Regions from separate parts of the Alicyclobacillus fodiniaquatilis genome, predicted to be linked through region 2. Evidence: riboswitches for the same ligand, from Rfam matches in the RefSeq annotation. Region 2 holds a riboswitch; each other region holds the start of a gene.
What was found. A riboswitch is a leader RNA that binds a small molecule or an ion and turns the genes downstream of it on or off. The one in region 2 is predicted to bind ZMP and ZTP.
Positions count from the first base shown of each region.

Region 1: linked by a shared signal. The riboswitch ahead of serA (phosphoglycerate dehydrogenase) and the one ahead of ACFSB2_RS14405 (serine hydroxymethyltransferase) in region 2 are both predicted to bind ZMP and ZTP.
Region 3: linked by a shared signal. The riboswitch ahead of ACFSB2_RS23615 (phosphoribosylaminoimidazolecarboxamide formyltransferase) and the one ahead of ACFSB2_RS14405 (serine hydroxymethyltransferase) in region 2 are both predicted to bind ZMP and ZTP.

Region 1 is NZ_JBHUCX010000092.1:164,870-172,546, reverse strand. It holds gene ACFSB2_RS22235 (glutamate synthase-related protein) at 1-613, shown strand, start outside; gene argF (ornithine carbamoyltransferase) at 955-1,953, shown strand; gene ACFSB2_RS22225 (argininosuccinate synthase) at 1,950-3,212, shown strand; gene argH (argininosuccinate lyase) at 3,209-4,585, shown strand; gene ACFSB2_RS22215 (aspartate kinase) at 4,695-5,939, shown strand; ZMP/ZTP riboswitch at 6,303-6,385, shown strand; gene serA (phosphoglycerate dehydrogenase) at 6,449-7,677, shown strand, end outside.
Region 2 is NZ_JBHUCX010000035.1:233,111-240,787, forward strand. It holds gene ACFSB2_RS14390 (type I phosphomannose isomerase catalytic subunit) at 1-1,093, shown strand, start outside; gene ACFSB2_RS14395 (proline iminopeptidase-family hydrolase) at 1,117-1,983, shown strand; gene dps (DNA starvation/stationary phase protection protein Dps) at 2,174-2,656, opposite strand; ZMP/ZTP riboswitch at 2,787-2,864, shown strand; gene ACFSB2_RS14405 (serine hydroxymethyltransferase) at 2,952-4,271, shown strand; gene ACFSB2_RS14410 (DUF2161 family putative PD-(D/E)XK-type phosphodiesterase) at 4,329-5,021, shown strand; gene ACFSB2_RS14415 (DODA-type extradiol aromatic ring-opening family dioxygenase) at 5,108-5,920, opposite strand; gene ACFSB2_RS14420 (tetratricopeptide repeat protein) at 6,141-6,821, shown strand; gene argJ (bifunctional glutamate N-acetyltransferase/amino-acid acetyltransferase ArgJ) at 6,912-7,677, opposite strand, start outside.
Region 3 is NZ_JBHUCX010000097.1:1,925-9,601, reverse strand. It holds gene ACFSB2_RS23625 (FUSC family protein) at 1-1,331, opposite strand, end outside; gene ACFSB2_RS23620 (hypothetical protein) at 2,135-2,293, shown strand; gene ACFSB2_RS23615 (phosphoribosylaminoimidazolecarboxamide formyltransferase) at 2,318-3,484, opposite strand; ZMP/ZTP riboswitch at 3,510-3,593, opposite strand; gene ACFSB2_RS23610 (hypothetical protein) at 4,127-4,582, shown strand; gene ACFSB2_RS23605 (exodeoxyribonuclease III) at 4,677-5,471, shown strand; gene ACFSB2_RS23600 (NADPH-dependent FMN reductase) at 5,561-6,112, opposite strand; gene ACFSB2_RS23595 (RrF2 family transcriptional regulator) at 6,440-6,880, opposite strand; gene ACFSB2_RS23590 (beta-propeller fold lactonase family protein) at 7,188-7,677, shown strand, end outside.

The DNA.
Region 1 (7,677 bases), on a different contig from region 2:
CGTCGGTAAAGCGGCATTTGGCGGAAAGATTGTCGTTTTGAAAGGTCGTTGTTCTGATGGTGTCTGGCGTGGCGGTTCTGTCGGCAAGGGACTCGGCTATGGCGCGGGACATGGACTGTTTATCATTCAAGGCGATGCGGATGCGCGTGCTGGCATCCGTTTGTCAGGGGCTGACATCATCATTGGCGGTGAAGTGACACGGCCTGTGAATGACAGTTTGGCATCCATCGGCAGTCGGGCGAACATCAAAGGTTTTGCCTTTGAGTACATGACTGCAGGGCGCGCGCTGATTATGGGAGATCCGGGTCCGTGGATTTGTTCCGGTATGACGGGCGGACGCGTGTATCTTCGCTATCAGCCAGAGCTGGGCTTGGATGAAGCTGCGTTGCGCCGCAGAATTGCAAAGGGTGCAAAAGTCAGTTTGCGGTTCCTTGACCAAGCAGGTGAGAAAGACGTTGTCGAATTGATGAGCACATATCAAAGAGAGTTGCGCAAACATGGTCAACAGGAAGCTGGCAAGAAACTGCAGTCGTTGATTGAGCATCCATCGATGCACTTTATGATGATTGAACCTGCACACGAAATTACGGATCAAGACATCGCAACAGAGTGAGTTTTGTGCGATTTCCCTGTTAAGACGCGGAGGGGCCTGTCCCTTCGCGTTTTTTGGATGTGCGTTGCCTGTAGTGCTCGACTGGCTGTGTGCGCAGTGTATATTCTGAATGATTTGGCATTGTGATCGTGTAGAATCTGTGAAATATCTTGGTTTCCATATGAATCATCGTACAAACGATTGATAACTATACATAATAGTGTATAATCATTCATAACAAAATATAGCCAACGTTGCGTTTAGACGGACGTGTGGAAGGAGTCTTGCTCGTGGCGACGTGGGAATCAGCGAGTGTAGTGGGGAGAGGCCCGGCAGCGGTGACTTCGCTGGGATCGAACTATTTGTCTGTTCGTTTGCAAAATGCGCTCTGGGAAGCGCATCAGACGCTTTGCGGACGGGATTTGCTCGAATTTAGTGGATATACGAGTGATGAACTGCGAAATCTCGTTCGTTTGTCACAAGTTTTAAAAGAGGCGCAAAAGACCAATTTTGTTCACTCGCTTTTGGCGGGGAAGACGTTGGGACTTATTTTTGATAAATCTTCGACGCGCACGCGTGTTTCATTTGAGGTTGGCATGTTGCAACTGGGCGGGCATGCACTGTTTTTGCCCGGCAATCAGATGCAAACAGGCCGCGGTGAACCGATATCGGACACGGCGCGCGTGATGTCGCGCTATGTGGACGGCGTGATGATTCGGACGTATCGGCAATCGGATGTCGAAACGTTCGCGGAATACGCGTCAATTCCGATTATCAACGGTTTGACGGATGAATTTCACCCATGTCAATTGATGGCGGATGTCTTGACGATTCTCGAACACAAAGGGAAATTGGAAGGCGTTACGGTGGCGTATGTCGGGGATGGCAACAACTTGGCCCATTCATGGTTGCAAATCGCGCCGAAACTTGGTATGAACATTCGTGTAGCGACGCCAGCGGCATACCGTCCGATGGCCAGCGTCATCGAAGAAGCAAAATTCCATGCTGTACAGCAACATACGGAAGTGCTTGTCACAACAGACCCGATTCGCGCAATCGAGGGCGCCGACGTCATTTACACCGACACATGGATCAGCATGGGCGACGAATCCGAAGCAGATGAACGGCGTGCCATCTTTGCGCCATATCAGGTGAATGACGAACTGGCGTCACATGCGGCAGCCGACTATCTGTTTATGCATTGCTTGCCTGCCCACCGTGGCGAAGAAGTGACAGAAGCTGTGATGGAAAGTGAACATTCCGTGATTTTTGATCAGGCCGAAAATCGTTTGCACGCGCAAAAAGCAATTCTAGCTGCGCTGATGGCGGATGCGGGCGCATTTGGGGAGGACTTGGGATGAAAGAAAAAATAGTATTGGCATATTCCGGTGGTTTGGATACTTCTGTGTCGATTCCGTGGATTAAAGATCACTACAATTATGATGTCATCACGATGTGTCTTGATGTCGGTGAAGGGGCCAATCTGCAGGCGGTCCAAGACAAGGCGATTCAAGTGGGGGCCATCAAATCGTACAAAATTGATGCTAAAAACCGCTTCGCCAAGCAGTTTATCGCACCAGCGTTGAAAGCAAATGCGCTTTACGAAGGGAAATATCCACTGGCTTCGGCGTTGTCACGTCCTTTGATCGCGCAATTGTTGGTGGAAGTCGCGGCGGCAGAAGGGGCGGTTGCCGTCGCGCACGGTTGTACGGGAAAAGGCAACGACCAGGTGCGGTTTGAGGTGTCCATCAAGGCGTTGGCGCCAGATTTAAAAGTGGTGGCGCCGGTCAGAGAATGGGGCTTTACCCGGGATGAAGAGATCCGGTATGCGGACGAACACAATGTGCCCATTCCGGTCAATCTCGATAATCCGTACAGCATTGACGCCAATCTGTGGGGACGTGCCATCGAGTGCGGCGTGTTGGAAGATCCATGGCAGGCTGCGCCGGAAGGGGCGTTTGAGTGGACTGTCGCGCCAGAGGCTGCGCCAGATGTCGCTGAGGATGTGCTGATTGCCTTTGAGCAAGGGGTTCCGGTTGCGTTGAACGGTCAAACGCTACCGTTGGAGACGTTGATTCATCAGTTGAACAGCATTTGCGGCAAGCACGGCGTCGGCCGGATCGATCACGTCGAAAATCGGCTTGTCGGCATCAAATCGCGTGAAGTGTACGAATCGCCGGCTGCGCGCGTTTTGATCACGGCGCACCAAGAATTGGAGCATCTCACACTGACACGCGAGGTGCTGCAGTACAAGATGGGCTTGGAACTGGAATATAGCAAGCTGATTTACAACGGTCTCTGGTTCTCGCCGCTCAAGCAGGCGTTCGACGCATTTATCGATCAAACACAGACGCATGTCACAGGCACTGTGCGTGTCAAGCTGTACAAGGGTCAAGCCCAAGTGACTGGCCGTCAATCTCCATATTCCCTGTACCGCCACGATCTCGCCACGTACACGACGGGGGATTCGTTTGATCACATGGCTGCGGTTGGATTCATCTCCCTGTGGGGCTTGCCGACGACTGTCCATGCAACCCTGCATGCGCAAGGGACGAGTGAAACAGCGATGGATGACCTGGGTGTTTCCGTCATTGCGGCAGGGGAAGAGAGTATCGTATGAAGCTCTGGGGAGGCCGTTTTGGCGAAGACACAGACGACTTGGTGCTGAAATACACGGCTTCCATTTCGTTTGACAACCGACTTGCTGCCTACGATTTGGCCGGATCCATCGCGCACGCCCGCATGCTTGCGGCGTGCGGGATCATCTCGGCTGCTGAAGGACGCGAGATCATCGACGGTTTGACAGCGTTGGCGCAGGATATCGAAGCAGGGAAGATTGAATTTCGTCTCGACGATGAAGATATCCACATGAATGTCGAACGACTTTTGACGGAACGTATCGGGCCAGTGGCGGGCAAGTTACATACAGGAAGAAGCCGCAATGACCAAGTTGCCTTGGACATGCACTTGTTTGTCCGGGACGTCTGCGGTGAGACTCTCGATGCCATCAAAACGTTGCAACAAGCGCTCACGACACAGGCGGAACAGCATTTTGAGGTCATCATCCCTGGTTTTACCCATTTGCAAAGAGCGCAACCCGTCTTGTTGGCACATCATTTTTTGGCGTATGTATGGATGTTGGAACGCGATAAGCAGCGGTTTCAAACGCTGTTGGCGCATGCGGATATGATGCCGCTGGGCGCGGGCGCCCTGGCTGGGACCACATTCCCAATCGACCGACAGATGGTCGCGGACGAGCTTGGCTTTACGCAATTGTACGAAAATTCGTTGGATGCTGTATCTGACCGGGATTATCTCTTGGAACTGCTGTTTGCCTCGTCGACCATCATGACGCATTTGTCTCGTTTGTCAGAAGAGTTGGTGCTGTGGTCGACGGAGGAGTTTGGCTGGATCGAACTGGCGGATCGGTATGCGACGGGTTCGAGCATGATGCCACAGAAGAAAAACCCAGATGTGCCGGAGTTGATTCGGGGCAAGACGGGGCGTGTGTATGGCCATTTGCTGGGTTTATTTACGGTGTTAAAGGGACTTCCTTTAGCCTACAACAAAGATTTGCAAGAAGACAAAGAGGGCGCCTTTGACACCGTCGACACGGTCATACCGGCACTTCATTTGATGGCGGGGACGATTTCGAGCATGCAAATCCGGACGGATCGACTGGAAGCGGCATTCGCCCACGATTTTTCCAATGCCACGGACTTGGCTGACCATCTCGTGCGCTTGGGCGTGCCATTTCGCGAAGCGCACGCCATTGTCGGCGAGTGGGTGCAGACTGCCATTGGGCGGCGAACGAACCTCGCTGGTTTGCCTCTGGCTTTCTTGCAGGAAAAAGTCGCTGCAATCGGTGAAGACGTCTATGATATCCTGTCGCCCTCATCGGTTGTGCGCGCCCGCCAATCGCGGGGCGGAACTGCGCCTTCTGCGGTCCAATTGCAGCTGGCGTTGGCAAAAGAACGCTGCGGCTTGGCTTGAAGTCTGTGGAATAAATCGGAATTTTGTAGCACGGGCTTTTCGATCCCTGTCATGTGCGGTATGATAGGCAAAATAGAGAGAGGTACCGCAACTGTAAGGAGTGGAGACCGTGCTCATTGTACAAAAATATGGCGGCACATCAGTCGGCACGACGGAGCGAATCCGGGCGGTTGCCGAGCGTGTGCGCAGAACTGTGGCCAAAGGGGATCAGTGCGTCGTCGTGGTTTCGGCGATGGGGCATAGTACAGATGCTTTGGTGACATTGGCAAGTGAGCTTGTGGATAAGCCCGCTGACCGGGAGATGGACAGTCTCTTGGCGACAGGAGAACAGGTGTCTGCAAGTCTGTTGGCCATGCGTTTGATTCACATTGGCTGTCCTGCGATGTCCTTGACGGGGTGGCAGGCAGGGATTGAGACAGAGGCGGTGCATAAAAACGCCCGCATCACGTCGATTGACACAAACGCGTTGAAGACATTGTTGGAACAAGGAATTACACCGATTGTAACTGGTTTTCAAGGGATTGCAGCAGGCCAGATTACAACGCTTGGACGCGGCGGTTCCGATACGTCGGCGGTGGCGCTGGCGGCTGCGCTCGAAGCGGACGCGTGTGAAATTTATACGGATGTCGATGGGGTTTATACGACAGATCCGCGTGTGGTGCGGCAAGCGAAGAAGCTGGACTATGTCACATACGATGAAATGCTGGAGTTGGCCAACCTCGGCGCACAGGTTTTGCACCCGCGCGCGGTTGAAAATGCCAAGCATTTTTCGGTGCGGTTAATCGTTCGTTCGAGTTTTTCAGAGGAGGATGGAACACAAGTCGTGTCTATGATGGAGAATCAAATGGAAGAGCGTCAGGTCGTTACAGGCATCGCATTTGAACGTCAGGTGGCGCGGATTGCGGTCATTGGTGTGCCGACAAAGCAGCACGGGTTGGCATCCATCTTCTCGAAGCTTGCAGAACACGGCGTCAATGTCGACGTCATTGTCCAAAGTGTGGTCAGTGAGGCTGCGGTCGATGTCGCATTCACGGTAAATGAGGCAGACATCGACAAAGCGGTTGAAGTCGTTGAAACATTGCGGAACGGGCTTCATTTCGAGCGGATCGAAAGCGCGGCTGAGTTGGCGAAAGTGTCGATTGTCGGGGCAGGCATGATCAGCAATCCTGGTGTTGCCGCACAGATGTTTGTCACGCTGCGCGACACAGATATTCATGTGCAGATGGTCAGCACTTCGGAAATCAAGGTGTCTTGCGTGATTCCTGCAGGTGATGTGGAGGCGGCCGTACAGGCATTGCATCGCACGTTTGTTGAAGCGGAGAGGGAAGCTGATCTCACGGTGACGGAATCTTAATGCGAAACCAGCCAGTTTTGTGTATGCGAACTGGCTGGTTTGGGTTTCGGTTGCTGTATTGGAATGTTCAGTATAGAATATATTTTGGCTCTTCTACTTGACGCATGTATACAACCTCTTCTATCCTGAAAATAAAGTTGATACCTGTGCGTGCGCCATCCGCGATGCCTCGATTGACTGACATTTTCATGATTCTGCTGGTGTGGGATGCATCACGCATGGCGGTCTATCCTGAAAATAAATTCGGTGGTCTGGCAGTGCGCTGTTTGCGCGCTTTCCATCGACATGGATGGTTGCGGTTCTGAAACGTTGTAACTGTAAATGGCGTTGTCGTAGGACGTGTAAAACCATGAAATCACCAATAAAACGTTGCATGACTGGCGGATAGTGGACCATACCACAGGGGAGTGCGACGTGTTGCGATGCCGGCCGCCTGGGCGCTTTGATTTGGTTCAAAGTGTCCTGGTGGCTTTTTTGTAGGCTGTTTTTTGAACAAGGGGGAAGCATGGATGTTCCGCATATTGGTCACAGACGATATTGCTAAGAGTGGGATTGAAGTATTGGAAGGTGTTCCAGACGTACAGGTCGACGTGCAAACAAATCTATCGGAAACGGAGCTGCTAGAAGCCATTGCAGAGGCGGATGCGCTTGTCGTTCGTTCACAGACCATGGTGAATGAAGCGGTCATTGCAGCCGGCAAACGCCTAAAAGTGATTGGCCGCGCAGGTGTGGGCGTGGACAATATCGATTTGGAGGCTGCGACAAAACAAGGCGTGCTGGTCATCAATGCGCCGGACGGCAACACCATCGCTGCGGCTGAGCACACGTTCGCCATGATGATCAGTTTGGCGCGGCATATCCCAGCGGCGAATCGGGACTTGCTCGGCGGGAAATGGAACCGCAAGCGTTGGGTGGGTGTTGAATTGCGTGGCAAGACACTCGCTGTGCTGGGCATGGGCAGAATCGGCACAGAAGTGGCGAAACGCGCGAAAGTGTTCGGCATGCAAGTGCTTGGTTTTGATCCATTTTTGACAGAGGAACGCGCAAACAGCTTGGGTGTTGTCAAGGCAAGTATTGACGAGGCGGTCGCTGGCGCCGATTTTATCACGGTTCATACACCGTTGACGAAGGAGACGCACCACCTGATTGGCAGAGAGCGGCTGTCGCTGGTAAAACCAACAGTTCGCATTGTCAACTGCGCGCGCGGCGGCATCATTGATGAACAGGCCCTATGTGAAGCTTTGGCGGAAGAACGCGTTGCAGGCGCGGCGTTGGATGTGTTCGAGTCGGAGCCCTTACTGGAAGATCATCCTTTGCGTCAATTTGAAAATGTCATTCTGACGCCACATCTCGGCGCTTCGACGGTGGAGGCGCAAGAAAACGTGGCGATTCAGGTCGCAGAGCAAGTGATTCACGTGCTCATGGACGAACCGTTTGAGCATGCGGTCAATCTACCGAGTTTGAATGCGCAGCAGAAGGCGCAATTGGCGCCCTATCTTGTGCTTGCGGAAAAACTGGGCCTGTTCGCGGCGCATATTGCGCAAGGCGCGCCTTCGGAAATGACCGTCACGTACACTGGCGATGCTGCGGGACGAGATGGCGGCTATTTGACCAGAACGGTGCTCAAGGGGCTATTCGGATTTCAATACAGCGACGATATCAACTATGTCAACGCGCTCACATTTGCGGAAGAAGCAGGGCTGCGCGTCAAGGAAGTGCGCGAGTCGCGCGGACTTGT
Region 2 (7,677 bases):
TATGGCACACAAAATTTTACGACTTTCTTCTACGCGGGTTTGGCGGACGTATGATGGCGGCGCAGAGCTTGAGCGCTGGCAAGGCGGCGCCAATCCGCAGGATGGCACGTTTCCCGAAGAATGGATTGCTTCCGTCGTCAAAGCGCGCAATCCAGCGCGAGATGGCGTTGTCAACGAAGGGCTGAGCGAAGTGCTCCTTGCTAACGGCGAAACAGTGCTTTTAAAAGACCTCATCGATGCAGAGCCGCGCGCTTTTTTAGGAGATAAACACTGCGAGCGGTACGGCGACAATCCGGCCGTATTGGTTAAAGTGATCGACTCACTAGGCAGATTGACCATCCAGGTGCATCCAGACAAGCAGTTTGCCAAAGCCGTCTTTGGTTCAGACTATGGCAAAACAGAAGCGTGGTATATTCTCGGCGGTCGAGAAGTGAACGGGGAAGCGCCCTATGTGTTATTGGGCTTCAAGCCCGGCGTCACACGCGAAAGCTGGCAGCGTTTGTTCGCTACTCAAGATATTGCTGGCATGATGAACGCACTGCACAAAATCCCCGTGCATCCGGGCGAGATCTATCTGATTGAAGGCGGTGTTCCCCATGCCATTGGCTCCGGTTGTTTTCTGATTGAGATTCAGGAGCCGACCGACTATACCATCCGCCTCGAACGGACGACACCGCAGGGGAATACGGTCTCTGACGAAATGTGTCATCAAGGGGCAGGGTTCGAGAAGATATTCGACTGCTTCCACTATGACACGCTGACCCTGGACGAAACACTGCAGCGTTGGCGCATCAGCGCCAAAATCATCCACAGCGATGAAGCGGCTGAGGAAGCCGTGCTGATTGGCGAAGACAGCACTTCCCTGTTTGGCATGAACCGCCTGTCCATCAAGGGGCGCTACGCAAAAGAAATGAACGGAAGTTTTGCGGCGCTGATTGTGGTTTCCGGCGCTGGGCAGTTGCACTATGGAGATGAACAGCTTGCTGTCAAACAAGGGGACACGCTGTTTATTCCTGCGGCAGTGGCGAAAGTCGGCTTTGAAAGCGCCGATGGTGACTTAGAAATCATCATGTGTTTCCCCCCTGCGTCTTAATCTCGATAAGAAGGTGCTAACAGATGCATAAAGAAGGGTTTGTCCAAGTTGAAGGCGGGCGTGTCTGGTATCAGATGTCCGGTGACGTCACCAAGACGCCGCTGGTCGTCCTGCACGGCGGTCCCGGCAGTGCCCACCTCTCCATGAGGCCCCTTTCTGCCTTAGCGGATGAACGGCCCGTGATTCTGTATGATCAGTTGGGTTGTGGGCAATCAGACAGGCCCACAGATAAATCCTTATGGCGGATAGATAGATTTGTGCGCGAACTGGCGACGCTGCGCACGGCGCTCGATTTGGAGAAAGTGCATCTGCTCGGTCACTCCTGGGGCACGATGCTGTTGGCCGACTATCTTTTAACCGAACCAGAAGGTGTAAAGAGCGCAGTATTTTCGAGTCCTTGCCTCAGCGCGCCTCGCTGGATGGCAGACGCCATGCGTTATCGCCGCGATTTGCCAGAGGAGATTCAAAACATCCTCAACGCGTGTGAGGCAAGTGGAGATACGGATTCCGCCGCATACAAGGAAGCGTCGAAAGCGTACATGAATAAGCACGTCTGCCGGATCGAAATCCCAGCAGAACAGCGCCAAGCGCGTAATGCTGCTTTTGGCGCAGCGGTGTACAACACGATGTGGGGGCCATCGGAGTTTTTTGCGACTGGCAATCTCAAGGATTATGACCGAACAAGCCGGTTGCCTGAAATCGACGTGCCCGCGCTGTTTACTTGTGGTCATTACGACGAAGCCTCGCCCGACTCCACGAGATATTACCATTCGCTCGTGCCGGGATCGCGCTTTCACGTGTTTTCGAATAGCGCGCACATGCCTCAAGTGGAACAGACGGATGAGTACATTCGCGTGATACGGACGTTTCTGCAGGATGTTGAAGCGTGATCGCATGGGTCAGAAGGTAAAGTAGCAACCATCCGCGGTAAACAAGCGCGTGCCGGGAAGGCTGCACGCGCTTGTTTGTGGTTATTGCTGCGGCAGGGACACATCAAGGTTCCAGGGGCCATTGAAAAAAAGGTGGCCAATGCCACCCCCTTTTCAACATCACACAAAACACCGATGATTGAACAATTGCCTACTCGGACAGGTGCGCTTCCAAAAACCAAAGATCCTTGTCCAACTGGCGTGACACTTCGGTGAAGAGGTCTGATGTATCCGGATCTTCATCGGCAGTTGTTACAACCGCCTCACGCGCGCTGTTTGCAACTACAGCCCAACGGTCTACCAGTGCACTCATAACTGACGAATCTTTCGTCGTCTCCAGTGCCCAAACCGGCAACGAAGTTTGCGCGGCAATGGTTTGCACAGGAGCACCTGCGATGCCACCCAGCGCGGTGACTCGTTCAGCTACGGTGTCCGTCAATTCGAAAAGATGTCCAGCCAATTCATCAAACAACTCGTGGTACGCGATGAAATGTGGCCCCCGCACATTCCAGTGCGCCACCTTCGTCTGTATCAAAAGGTCAGTGAGATCTACCACGTGTTTATTGAGTATTTCCGCCATACGTCGCTTTACGTCATCGGGTAAATTGTTGCGTATTTTTCTCAATTCGGACATTGGAATCCCCTCGCTCTTCAAAATTAACCCTGCAGGTCACATATTATAAACAACTGAAATATGAGGATAGTATGCCCCAAAGCACCCTTGTTTCCGATCAGATGTCGCTGTATGATAAAAATAACTGCATACCACGATGCGTGACTGGCGGAACGTGGAAAACCACAGGGGAGCGCATGGTGATTCGCCGACCGCCTGGGCAAGAGGTATTTGAGAAACTCAAATACCTCTTTGTTTTTCTCCCTCATTTTGGTGAAAAACAAGTGTGCAACACACACGCAAAGGCGGTGCTTTTATGTTAGGCGAATTGAAACAAGCCATTTCCATGCACGATCCTGAGGTCGCTGCGCTGATTGCAGCAGAAGATGTGCGTCAACAGCAGACGATTTGTTTGATTCCTTCGGAGAACTACGCCTCCAAGTATGTCCTGGCTGCTTTGGCCACATCGTTTACCAACAAATATTCTGAGGGTTACCCCTACCGCTGGCAAGACGGCGACAAAGTGGCCCGCAACGGTCGTTACTATCAAGGGCAGGCGAACACCGATGCACTTGAACATTTGGCGATGCAAAGAGCCTTGGATTTATTTACGCCAAATCCGGAACGCTATCACGCCAATGTGCAGCCGCTCAGCGGCTCGCCAGCAAATCTTGCTGTGTTGAACGCTTGCCTCGAACCCGGTGACACGTTCATGGGCTTGAGCCTCCAACACGGCGGCCATCTCACACACGGGCACAATGTCAGTGTCACGGGGCGCTACTATCAGGCAGTCCACTACCATTTGAACGATGATGAAGTCATCAATTATGCGGAAGTCCGCGCACTGGCTGAAAAACATCGGCCAAAATTGATCTTCTGCGGCGCGACGGCCTATCCGCTCATCATCGATTTTGCGCAACTTGGCGAGATCGCCAAAGCTGTCGGCGCATTGTTGGTCGCCGATGTCTCGCACATCAACGGCCTGTGTATTGCCGGGCAACATCCACATCCGTTCCCGCACGCTGATGTCCTGACCACCACGACCCACAAAATGCTGCGTGGACCGCGGGCGGGCTTGATTATCTGCCGCAAGGAATTGGGTGAAGCGATAGATCGGTCTGTGTTCCCTGGCCTCCAAGGCGGCCCGCATATGAACACGATTACGTCCATGGCCATCGCGCTGCAAGAGGCGGCAACAGAAAGCTACCAAGCATATGCGGCGCAAATTGTGAAGAATGCCAAACGTCTAGCGCAGACGCTGCAACAAGCCGGGTTTCGATTGGTCGGCGGCGGCACGGAAAACCATCTTCTCCTGATTGACGCTGTGCAAAGCGCAGAGAACGTTCGCTCCAAGAGCGGCGGCTACTTGGCTGCTCGTTTAGAAAAAGCGGGCATCATCGTCAACAAAAATACATTGCCCGGGGATGACAAGCCTTGGTTGCCGACAGGAATCCGCATCGGCACACCAGCAGTGACCACACTTGGCATGGTGGAGCAGGATATGGACGTCATCGCGAACTGGATAACACGGGTAGCTGGTTGTAAAGACGATGATGGAACACTGCTCACTGTCAAACAGGAAGTAGAATCGTTCATGGCAGCGCGAGAGATTCCGGAGGCCTTTGCCCAGTCATAAGGTGACTGGGCACGCCGGATCCTAGTGGCGCGCGCCATCTGGGGAGGAGTTTAACCCATGAGTCAGACTGTGCGCGAGACAGATCTCTATCCGCCCATCAAGCGTTATCTGGAAGCGCGCGGCTACACCGTGCGCGGCGAAGTCCGCGATTGTGACGTGGTGGCGGTGCGGGGGGATGATGTCATCGTGATCGAACTGAAACGGCACTTTTCCAGTGCGGTGCTGATTCAGGCGATTGCGCGCCAGCAGCTGACAGATTCGGTTTACATCGCGATGCCGCGGCCGCAGGGACGCGGTATGAAAGGCAAGTGGCGCGGGATCCGGCGTCTGTTGCGTCGACTGGAATTGGGCCTCATTTTTGTCGATATGTCCAGTGCGCGAACGAAGGTCTCCATCGCATTGCACCCGGAGCCGTACGAACACAAACGCACTCGCCAAGGGCGGCGCGCCCTGCTGGCCGAATTTCACGAACGATCCGGCGATTACAACCTTGGTGGCAGCACGCGCCGCCCCTTGGTGACGGCCTACCGAGAACAAGCCATTCAAATCGCGCGCCATCTGCAGACAAATGGCACTCAGTCCCCCGCAGCGCTGCGCGCGAAGGGGACAAGTACCAGAACAACGAGTATCCTCTACCGCAACGTGTATGGTTGGTTTGTTCGCGAAGGGCGCGGCCAGTATGGGCTGAGCGATAAAGGGGCGCGCGAGTTGAAATGGTTTGATGAAGTCGTGACACATGACGAACAATAGCGCCTGTCCGAGATGGGGCAACCACCAGCAGATTCAAACATCTGCCGGTCGATCACGCCTCCGCTCAGACGCTTTATTCATACTGCTCAGCGATTGAAGAAAGCAGCGCACATCAGCCCGAAGTAAGTGGGCACCTCGTAGGAGAGAAACTCCACATCGCGCAGCGCGCGCGGAATGGCCCCAGCAAGAATGAGTGATTGCCAGATGCCATCCGGTTTGGCGTCATTGACAAATTGCTCATCAAACGACATCATGCCTTCCAAATCACAGGTTCGGATGAGTTCCACAACCTGCGCATCCAACTTGGCGGCCGCTTCATGATACCCGTACGGCCCCTTTGCATCGTGGGCATGTGCCCAATCACAGCTGGCAATCAGCCCCACACGCTTCCCTGACGCTGACACAGCCTGCGCCATCGCGGCGCCAAAGCGCAGATGCGCCTCATAGCTGACATGACGTGATGGCGTCACAACGACAATCGGCACGTCCGGCATGAAATACAAAGGCACGATGGCGCCCCAGTCCAGCGGCAGACAAGAGAGCGGCCCTTCACTTGTCGCAAAGTTCAGCACGCCGACCGCCAGTCCTTCTGCCCGTGCACGCTCAGCCATCGCACTGGCCAGTTCCCTATCCACTGCCCTGTCCATGACCACTTTGCCACCATGCTCGGCCAACTCCCCATACATGTGCTCACTGTTGGCGATGGAAAATTGGCCATCCACCCGCGTGCCATGGGGTGTCAACAAAATGATGGTATCCGGTTTCGCGCCCCGCATATGCGCACCTAAGTGTTCCATACTGTGGCGTGTACGCTCCATCAAAGCGACGTTTTGCTGCGAAAGTTCAGCAATGATTTCCGAGCCATGCGGCGTGATACAGGCAAAAACAAATGGATTCATCAAACGTGTCCCCTATCTTGAATATGTAGTCAGTACCTTGGCGCTGGCCATCACACATGGCAAATATCCTGAAACTGTCTAACAGGTACAGTGACCAGCATCCCCCATGCTGATACACACAAGTTTGTAGAAGCCCGAAACAGATGAGCAAACGTGATATGATATAGCCAGACAACTTACGAAAATCCTGCCATTCATCTTGTCACGATAGGAGACCGCCATGCTTAAATTGATGTTGTTCTATCTCATCTGGCGCATTACGGGCAACCCCATCTTGGCAATCATTGTGCTTCTGGTGATTTACTATGTGGTGGATCGCCGATATATTGGCCTGCTGCCCAGTGTGACCGCACCATTTCGGCGCTGGTCGCGCATGTCCTATTTGCGTAAACAGTTACAGATAAATCCGTATGACGCGCCTGTGAAACAGGATTTGGCCAGCGCGTATATCACTGCGAAACAATACAGAAAAGCATTGCAACTGTTAGAAGAACTGCCGCCTGCCATGCAGACGTCCGCTGAAGTTCTGTACAATATCGGCTTGTGCCACTTGGCGCAGGGCGATACCGCCACAGGTGAGCAACTCGTTTTGCAGGCGTTGGCGCAAAATGATCAACTGCGCTTCGGCGAACCTTATCTAAGTTTGGCCACCGCCTTTGCCGAGACGAACCCGCAGAAGGCTATGGAGTATTTGCAAGCATTCCATACGCAAAACACTTCATCATGTGAATCATATTACCGCAAAGCGACCATTCACGCGCAATTGGGAGATAAGTTGGCGGCGATAGATGATTGGCACCGCTGTATAGAAACGTATCAATTTCTGCCCAACTTCCGCAAACGCAAGGAACGGCGCTGGGCAGTAAAGGCTCGGTTGAGGTTGTGGGTGACACGTAGGTGAGGAGGCATACATTACCACATGCGGGCACCGCACACGCCGTGCCCGCATCAAACCGTTGCTGCTCAAAATCCTAATCCGTCACCCTGTTCTTCAGGTGCGATAATCCCCGTTGATACGCACATAGTCGTAGCTCAAATCACAGCCCCAACCAGTCGCGCTGGCGTCGCCGTCACCGAGCGAAATCTCAATCACGATGTCCCGTTCATGGAGAATGCGACTGGCTGCCTCTTCATCAAACTGAATCGGCTCACCGTGTTCCATCAGCGCAATATGCCCTTGGTCGCTGGTAAAAGCAATCGATACTTTGGCCGGATCAAACGGCGCGCCAGCATAACCCATGGCCGCCAATATGCGCCCCCAGTTTGCATCCTCGCCGAAAAAGGCGGTTTTGACCAAGCTCGAATTGAGCACGGCCTTGGCCAATTTCCGCGCATCTGCGCGACTCGCTGCCCCAGTGACGCGCGCCTCCAGCAATTTGGACGCCCCTTCCCCGTCTGTGACAATCTGCTTGGCGAGGAATGTGCACACAAAGCGGAAGGCATCGCGGAAGGCGGGGAATTCAGCGTGATCGACCGTCAAAGGTTCGTTGCCAGCTTGGCCGTTGGCCAATACCAGCACGGTGTCGTTCGTGCTGGTGTCCCCGTCGACGGAGATCATGTTAAACGTGTCTTCCACCGTCGCTTGCAGCAACTGTTGCAACGCGGCTGGTTCCATCTGCGCATCTGTCGTGATAAAACCGAGCATCGTCGCCATATTGGGATGAATCATGCCCGAACCCTTGGCCATGCCGCCAATGGTCACCGTCTTTTGGTCGATCACGACCGATACCGCAACCTGTTTCACAAATGTATCGGTG
Region 3 (7,677 bases), on a different contig from region 2:
GTGAACATGACGAACGCCGCAATGACAGCCCAATAGTAACGCGTTGGCGATAGCGCCCGTCCAAAGACAATGGCAAGCCCGCCTGCAACGACAACCTGAATGGCTTGACGCGTAGTCAGGTCCAACCGAGCAAACAGGTTCCATCGCGCGCCACGAGCTGGCACATCCTTCGCCACGGCCGGCGATCCCGGCAGATTGCCCAACGCCAAGCCGACAACAGGTTGGAACTCGTCGATGAGTGCTTCATCCATCACAATCCCTGTCTGCACAGAGGTGAACGCCGCTTGGGCCAACCGGATAAACTCAAGCGCAGCTTCTGCAAACAACCGCGCCGCAGATAACCCGCGTCGGCCATCCTCGGTCGACATCGGGCACACTTGCTCCACAGTCTTCATCAGATCATGCGCGGCCTGACGCGCACCCGCATCGTCACGGTGCGCCAACCGTTCGGCAACCAGGGCGGCGGCAGATGTCACGACCGTGTCGCGCTGAGCGAGCATCTCAGCATAGGCGGCTAACTGGTCCAACACGTGCTCTGCGTCGATCAAGCGGCGGCGCAACGCGGGAGCCGACTGGTTCGGCGGCAACGCGCCTGGCTCTGCCGACCAAGCCTCCACCATCAGTGCGGCTTCTGCCAGCCGCACTTGCTGCGCGTGCAACCGCCGACATAACCGCTCCCGCCGGCGCGTATCCGACGCGCGGAGGAACTCTGCGCAGACCCAGGCCATGGCGCGCGCATTTGCACCGAAAGCGAGGACCGTTTGACGCAACGCGCGCGTCGGGTTGGTTCGCAGCACCGTGATCGACAAAAGCAACACCCAGGCTGACGCCACGATGACAGAGACAAGCAGCCTTGGCACCATCTCCAGCGTCGCATTGGTGAATGCTGCAAAAAAGTATCCCATCCATCCCATGAAGCCATAGAAAAAGTACGGCACGCCAAATCGCCGCACGATCACGGCCGCAAACATGACCACCACAAATACCGCGAGCATCAGGTCTGTGTGACCGTCCATCGCGCCACCTGCCAACATGCCGATGCCAACGGCTACCGGAAAGAACGCCGCGTTGCGCACCTTTGCCCACACGCCAGTTCCTGACAGGGACATGGTGCCCATCATGGCCACCACAGCGCCCAGCAACATCGCGATAACGATGCCACTCGGGCCTGCATGCGTCGCACTCGCAACCTCATACTCCACGCCCAACGTACTTGCCACAGCCACCGCAACAGCCAGGGCTGTATGCAACCGGGTCAAACCCGGATCAGACGCCAAAATTCGATCCCACATATCAGCCAACCACACACAGCGCCATGCAAATTGCTTCAAAGCCGCTCACCCCACGGTAATCCTCTAATCGCTGACGATGACATCCCATCATCCCCTATCGCAAAAATCTGTAACCGGCAATAGAAAACAAGCAGATGTTCAATTGCCATCTGTTACGTCAATGCATATCCATGCGGCATGCAAAACACAAATGCCGAGTGTTGAGGTGCATCATGGTGACTATGCCATATATATTTCTCGCTTTTGTCCTTCAGGGACAAAAATCCAATCGTCGCAGCTTTGACGATGAGTGTCTTTCGTGGCTTGATGAATGGGAGATTGAGATGGACAAGGGATTCAATTTGAGTTCGCAAACTACCGTTGACGTTACTGTGTATTTTCATGGTAGCGCAATTTAGATGTATACCGCAACTTTATACGAATAGGTGGAGGTATTATGCACACTGAATCTGGCATTGTGGTGATGGAATGAAAGCATGCCTTTATTTTTAAAGTGAAGTGCAGCTCAGGTATGTTTCCTCTGTTTAAGGAGAAAAAATATACTATAACTTAAGCAAAGTGAGGGATGCCGATATGATGCGATACATGTTTGATATGTATAAGATGAGACTGAGCAGACGGAAAAAACATATCGCTTGGCTGTTTCTCTGCGTGTGGACATATTTCCTCATAAGTGATATTGTAAACGGATACATCTTCTTCGCCGCGCTTGTTTCACTGTTTGCGTTGGAAAACCTGTATTGTGTGACGCACGGCGATTGAAAAATAGCGGCAGTACCTGTTGTGACATTGTAAAATCGCATGATTTTGCATATCTCGAAATCAAACAGGGGGGAAATCTCATGCAGAATAAGCAGGGAATCATCAGCGTGATCGTCGTGATTATCGCGATTTTTGTCTTGATTTCGACGCATCACATTCGCCTTGGTTCATTTACAGCTGCTAAGCCGAATTCAAGCACGAATGTGATTACGCCAGTCCCTAGCGGATCAAACAAGTAAAGGGGCATCTCCAATGCTTATCATTTAATGATGGAACAAGCGAAGACCCGCAAAAGCCATCACCATGCCATATTCGTCAGCAGCCCGGATGACTTCCGCGTCTCTCAAAGAGTGTCCAGCTTGAACTACATATTTGACACCACTTTGGCTCGCTCGATCCAAATTGTCTCTAAATGGGATATAGGCATCCGAAGCATATGCCACCCCCTGAAGTCCTTTTAACCATTCCTTTGTTTCGAGGCGAGAAAGACGATGAGGAATCTCATCGAAGTTGTTCTCCCATTCACGAATCTCGGGCAAAGTCAGCTCTTCACATGTCCACTGATCAATTGCGTTATTCCGCGCGGGTCGCCCAATCCCTTTGTGAAACTTCATGTTCAGCGCGATGGGGTGTTGCCGCAGATACCAGTTGTCCGCCTTGTTAGCGGCTAACCTTGTACAATGTATTCGAGACTGTTGTCCTGCTCCGACGCCGATGGTTTGTCCATCCAGCGCAAAGCATACTGAATTAGATTGCGTGTACTTCAGTGTAATGGCTGCAAGGAGCAGATCCCGCTTTGCTGACTCTGGAATGGACGCTTTTGTGGTCACCACATTTTGCAATATCTCTTCCGTAATGGTCGCATTGTTGCGTTCCTGCTCTATCTTAATGCCAAATACCGTACGCTGCTCAATCGGATTGGGTTCGTAATTGGGATCGATTTCAAGGATGAGGTAGTTGCCGTTCTTCTTGGTTTTCAGTATTTCTAGCGCGTCATTATCATAGCCTGGGGCAACAACGAGATCCGATACTTCTCGTTTCAACAGCCGGGCGACGGATACGTCAACACGGTCACTCAACGCGGCGCAATCCCCAAACGAAGACATCCGGTCTGTGCCTCTCGCTCTTGCATACGCAACCGCCAACGGAGACAGCTCCAAATCCTCTACAAAATAGGATTTTTTCAGATTGCCGCTCAATGGGCTATAGACCGCTGCCCCCGCAGGGCTGACATGCTTAAACGAAGCAGCCGCAGGCAAGCTTAGCGATTTCCGCAGTTCGCGCGCTAATTGAAAAGCATTTAATGCATCGAGCATATTAACCAGACTGGGCTCACCGTTTAGAATTTTGATAGGCGCCGAGCCCTCATACATCATTTTCGCAGACATCTGATGTGGATTCATGCCATAGCGTAGCCGTAGTTCTTCCATGCAGTTGGAAGCCCCTTTCACCAAAAATTTTAGCCCAGGCGAACGGCTACGTCAGGCTATGTGCTCCATTGTGGTACTCCACTTTGATTCGCCAGTCACACATAGTCACAAGTTGATTATACGCAATTTTCAATATCCCGTGTCTGCTTTTGGACGAATCCCCTTCATGTGCTTCGTCTTTATTCACATAAATCTCTGAATTTCGCGTTCATTTTCAAATATAACTTTCTCCAAATAAGGCTTTCCTCCAGAGAGCCTCGCCCCCACGACAAGGGATGACTTGGCCCGTGCGTAAAATTCGGGCTCCAACGTCGGCGGCACTTGTACTTTGTAGATATGCCGACGTTCATCCACCGTACGAACCCTTTGTACACAAGACAGTGGCCATTCATGAACCGTGACTCGTTCTTCTACCGGTTAAAGATACTAAAGTAAGCGGTATCATCTGACGGCGAAACATGACGAGGTTGATATCAATGCTTATAACTGTTTAAACTCAATGTAAGCTTCTGCCGCAAAGTTCTTCACAACTTAAACGTGTTCTTAATGATTTCAGCAACTTCAAAGGCACTTAGGTTTGTATTGTTGATCTTCAGATAGTTATCCCTTTTGATTTCGCCATCGCTTAAGGAGGCGTACGAAATGCCAAGATTAAAGAAAATTATAAACATTTATGCGGTGACTGAGGTTACTATCGTTGCATTTGCTTATACGTGGTGCATCGCTCTTGTCGATATATACCAAACAAGCGATCAATCCGGAAGATTGCTGTATTGGTATATTATCGCATATTTCGCTTTTATATTGTTTACTAGGTCAACCATTGAAGTGATTGTAATGAATATATTGTCAATCGTGAGCCTTCCTTTTGTATTTCTCCTGCCACAAATACAAGAAGCGGGTCCATACATGCTTGAAGGAGAACCATACATACAGGTATTTGGAACTTTACTTGCACTGTGTATTCAACTCCCGCTATACTATTTCGTCATCAGACCCCTTCGAAGAAAATGGGTTCGATCCCGCAGCAGAGAATATCGTCTTATTGCTGTGCTTTTTACGCTTGTTTTCGTAGCGACCATCTTCGTGCTAGTTTGACTTGGAAAGCCCGCCTTTGTACTGTGGCGATTTATGCTACACTGCGATAGTACATACTGGAGCTTTGCATGCTGTAAGGAGATTGTGATGAATGATGAATTTGGTGTCTTGGAATGTCAACGGTTTAAGGGCCTGCGTCAATAAAGGGTTTCTCGAATATTTCAATCATATCAATGCGGACATATTCTGCCTACAAGAGATAAAACTGCAGGAAGGGCAAATTCACCTGGAACTCGGAGAAGAATATAAGTTGTTCTGGAATTACGCCCAGAAGAAGGGGTATTCCGGAACCGCGATATTTACGCGAATCAACCCACTTTCGGTGCGTTACGGTTTGGAAGAGGAGACAGAGCCTGAAGGGCGGATCATTACACTTGAATTTGAGGCCTTCTATCTTGTGACTGTCTATACGCCCAATGCAAAGCGTGATCTGTCCAGGCTGCCATATCGACTGGAATGGGAAGACCGGTTTCGAAACTATCTGCTGGAGCTTGACGCTCGAAAGCCTGTGATCATTTGCGGTGATTTGAACGTTGCCCATCAGGAAATTGACATTAAAAATGCGAAAAGCAACCGTGGCAATTCCGGCTTTACAGACGAAGAGCGGGAGAAGATGACGCTGCTCCTCGAAACCGGCTTCACGGACTCTTTCAGATTTCTTTATCCTGAACGAACCGACGCCTATTCCTGGTGGTCGAATATGCCGAAAGTGAGAGAGCGAAACGTGGGGTGGCGGATCGACTATTTCCTCGTTTCTTCGAGACTGCGTCCATTCATCGCCGACGCGCGAATCGATTCCGACATATATGGGAGCGATCACTGCCCTGTTGTGTTAGAAATGGCTGATTTTAGCGAATCCCTTTTGTCACAAGAGAATACAATCTCCTAACACAGAAAATCATGTGGAACAATGTTAGCTGCAAAAGCCCGAACATCGGATACTTGATGTAAATCCGACATTCGGGCTTCCATTTTAAATTATACGCGCAGGGTCTTTAACGCGCCGCTCCATGCTTCCACTTCGTCAAGCATGGTGTTCAAATTATTGAGATGCAGTGCTTGTGGCTTGAACGTGGAATAATTTTCAAAATCCACAAACAACGACAAGGCTGGATGCGTGCGAACGTCTGCAATTGACAATTCTGCACAGATGCCGCGCAAATGCTCAGCCGCACGAGTACCGCCGCTCGAACCATAACTCACGATGCCAGCAGCTTTGTTTTGCCATGCTTCACGCGCTAAATCCAACGCGTTTTTCAACGCACCTGTAATACTGTGATTGTATTCTTGGACCACAAAAACAAAGCCATCGAGGCTTGCGAGTTTTTCATTCCAAGCTGCGATTCCTGGTTCAGTACCGTCGGTTGTGCCTAAAAACGGCAGTTCGTAATCTGCGATATCTACAATTTCGTAGTTTGCTTTGCCGCGTTCTTCAGTAATTCCTTTTACCCATGCCCCTACCTGCGGACTCACACGACCTTGACGTGTGCTACCAATGATAATCCCGATGTTCAATTTCTCAGCAGCCATGCTTTACTCCTCCTTGTGGTAAGCAAATCTTTCAGTGCTTGAAACTGCAAAATGCATTCTGAACTACACTGTCAAACGATTTGTAGTGCGATATTCATCACTCAACTCCGGCGAAAGGTTTTCCCCCAGGCTGTTGGCTGGTAGCACGCATGGCGATGATCTCCGCCATTTACTGAATCCATTTCAGACACAGTTTTATATGCACCAAAATCCTGATTTGGTCATCATGCTCTAGATATATCACAGTGTCCTCATGAATACTGAATTCAATCTGAACACAGTATACGACGCAACTATGCCCTTGTAAAGCACAGTTCGCAAATAAACTTAATTCCCAAATACCTGATCAGCAATCTGCTCAATCGTGTACTGTTCATAAATATCAAGGGTGCTTTTCTCTGTTCGAGTTGTCATCTCGCTAAAAATCTTCTTTATGTTTTCTCCACCAGGACAGTTTGTAGTTGAATCTAATAAGCCTGCGCCCAGCGGATCACTCACTTGCAGTGCCCGATAGACATCAGCCACCGTGATTAAATGCGCAGCTTTCGCTAATGAATATCCGCCATCTCGTCCTTCCTTGGCTTCAACGAGGTTCGCACGAACGAGGGGAGCCATGACACGGCGCATGAATGTCGTCCCAGACTGCATCATTTTTGCGATCTCTTGACTAGGACATACATTTTCCGACACCGAAAGAAAAACGAGCGCCTGTATCGCAAGCCCAAACGCCGATGGCGTTATAGAATGACAGCGCCTGGATAACGCCATGCATCTCACCTCCATTACATTGTGTCCAATGAGTACACAGTTTACAGGGTTATCCTTCGTTTGTTTAGTCCATATTGTACCACGGATTACATATCACTGAATTTGCTTCGTGCCCAATGAGATAGTTCGGCTCACATCGCGCTTGTACACCCCACTTGTAAAGCCACCGCGCGCTGTTGATTAGGTCTAAAGTTAGGCCTATATCATCCGTATGAATGCCCCATGCACGCCCTTGATAAGTGAATATGCTTTTATGGATAAGAACGCAATTTCCTTGTCAAATTCCGATAAGAAAGTGGGCGAAAGGATGGCTTCATTTACTACCGGGCCTATTTTTAACGAAGGCTCTCCACTTCTGACGACTGTGAACGTCATGATCAAAAACGATGACCCCAATACAGGAGCAGCAGTAGAGTTAGTCCTGTTTCAGATCGTACGTAGCTCATCCGAAACTTCAAGCATTGAAGTGGATCACCAACTGTTCTCATTGAATGCGCAAAGCGGCATCACAAAGACCATGAGCATTACAGGTTTTCAGGGATACGAGTTGCAGGTCAACGTAACTGGTAGTACAAACGTGGTCGTGAACTCATTTACCACCGATTCGACTGGCGCCGTAAACGCAGCAAAACGTGTTCTGCAAGCAGAGACGACTGCCCTCCCCGAAGCGGCCTTAGGCAATCGGATATTCGTCGCAAATTTCGGGAGCAACAATGTGTCCATCATCGACGGGAATACGAATACGGTTATCGGCACCGCGCCTGTAGGGACCAGCCCAAGTCGGATCGGTGTGAATG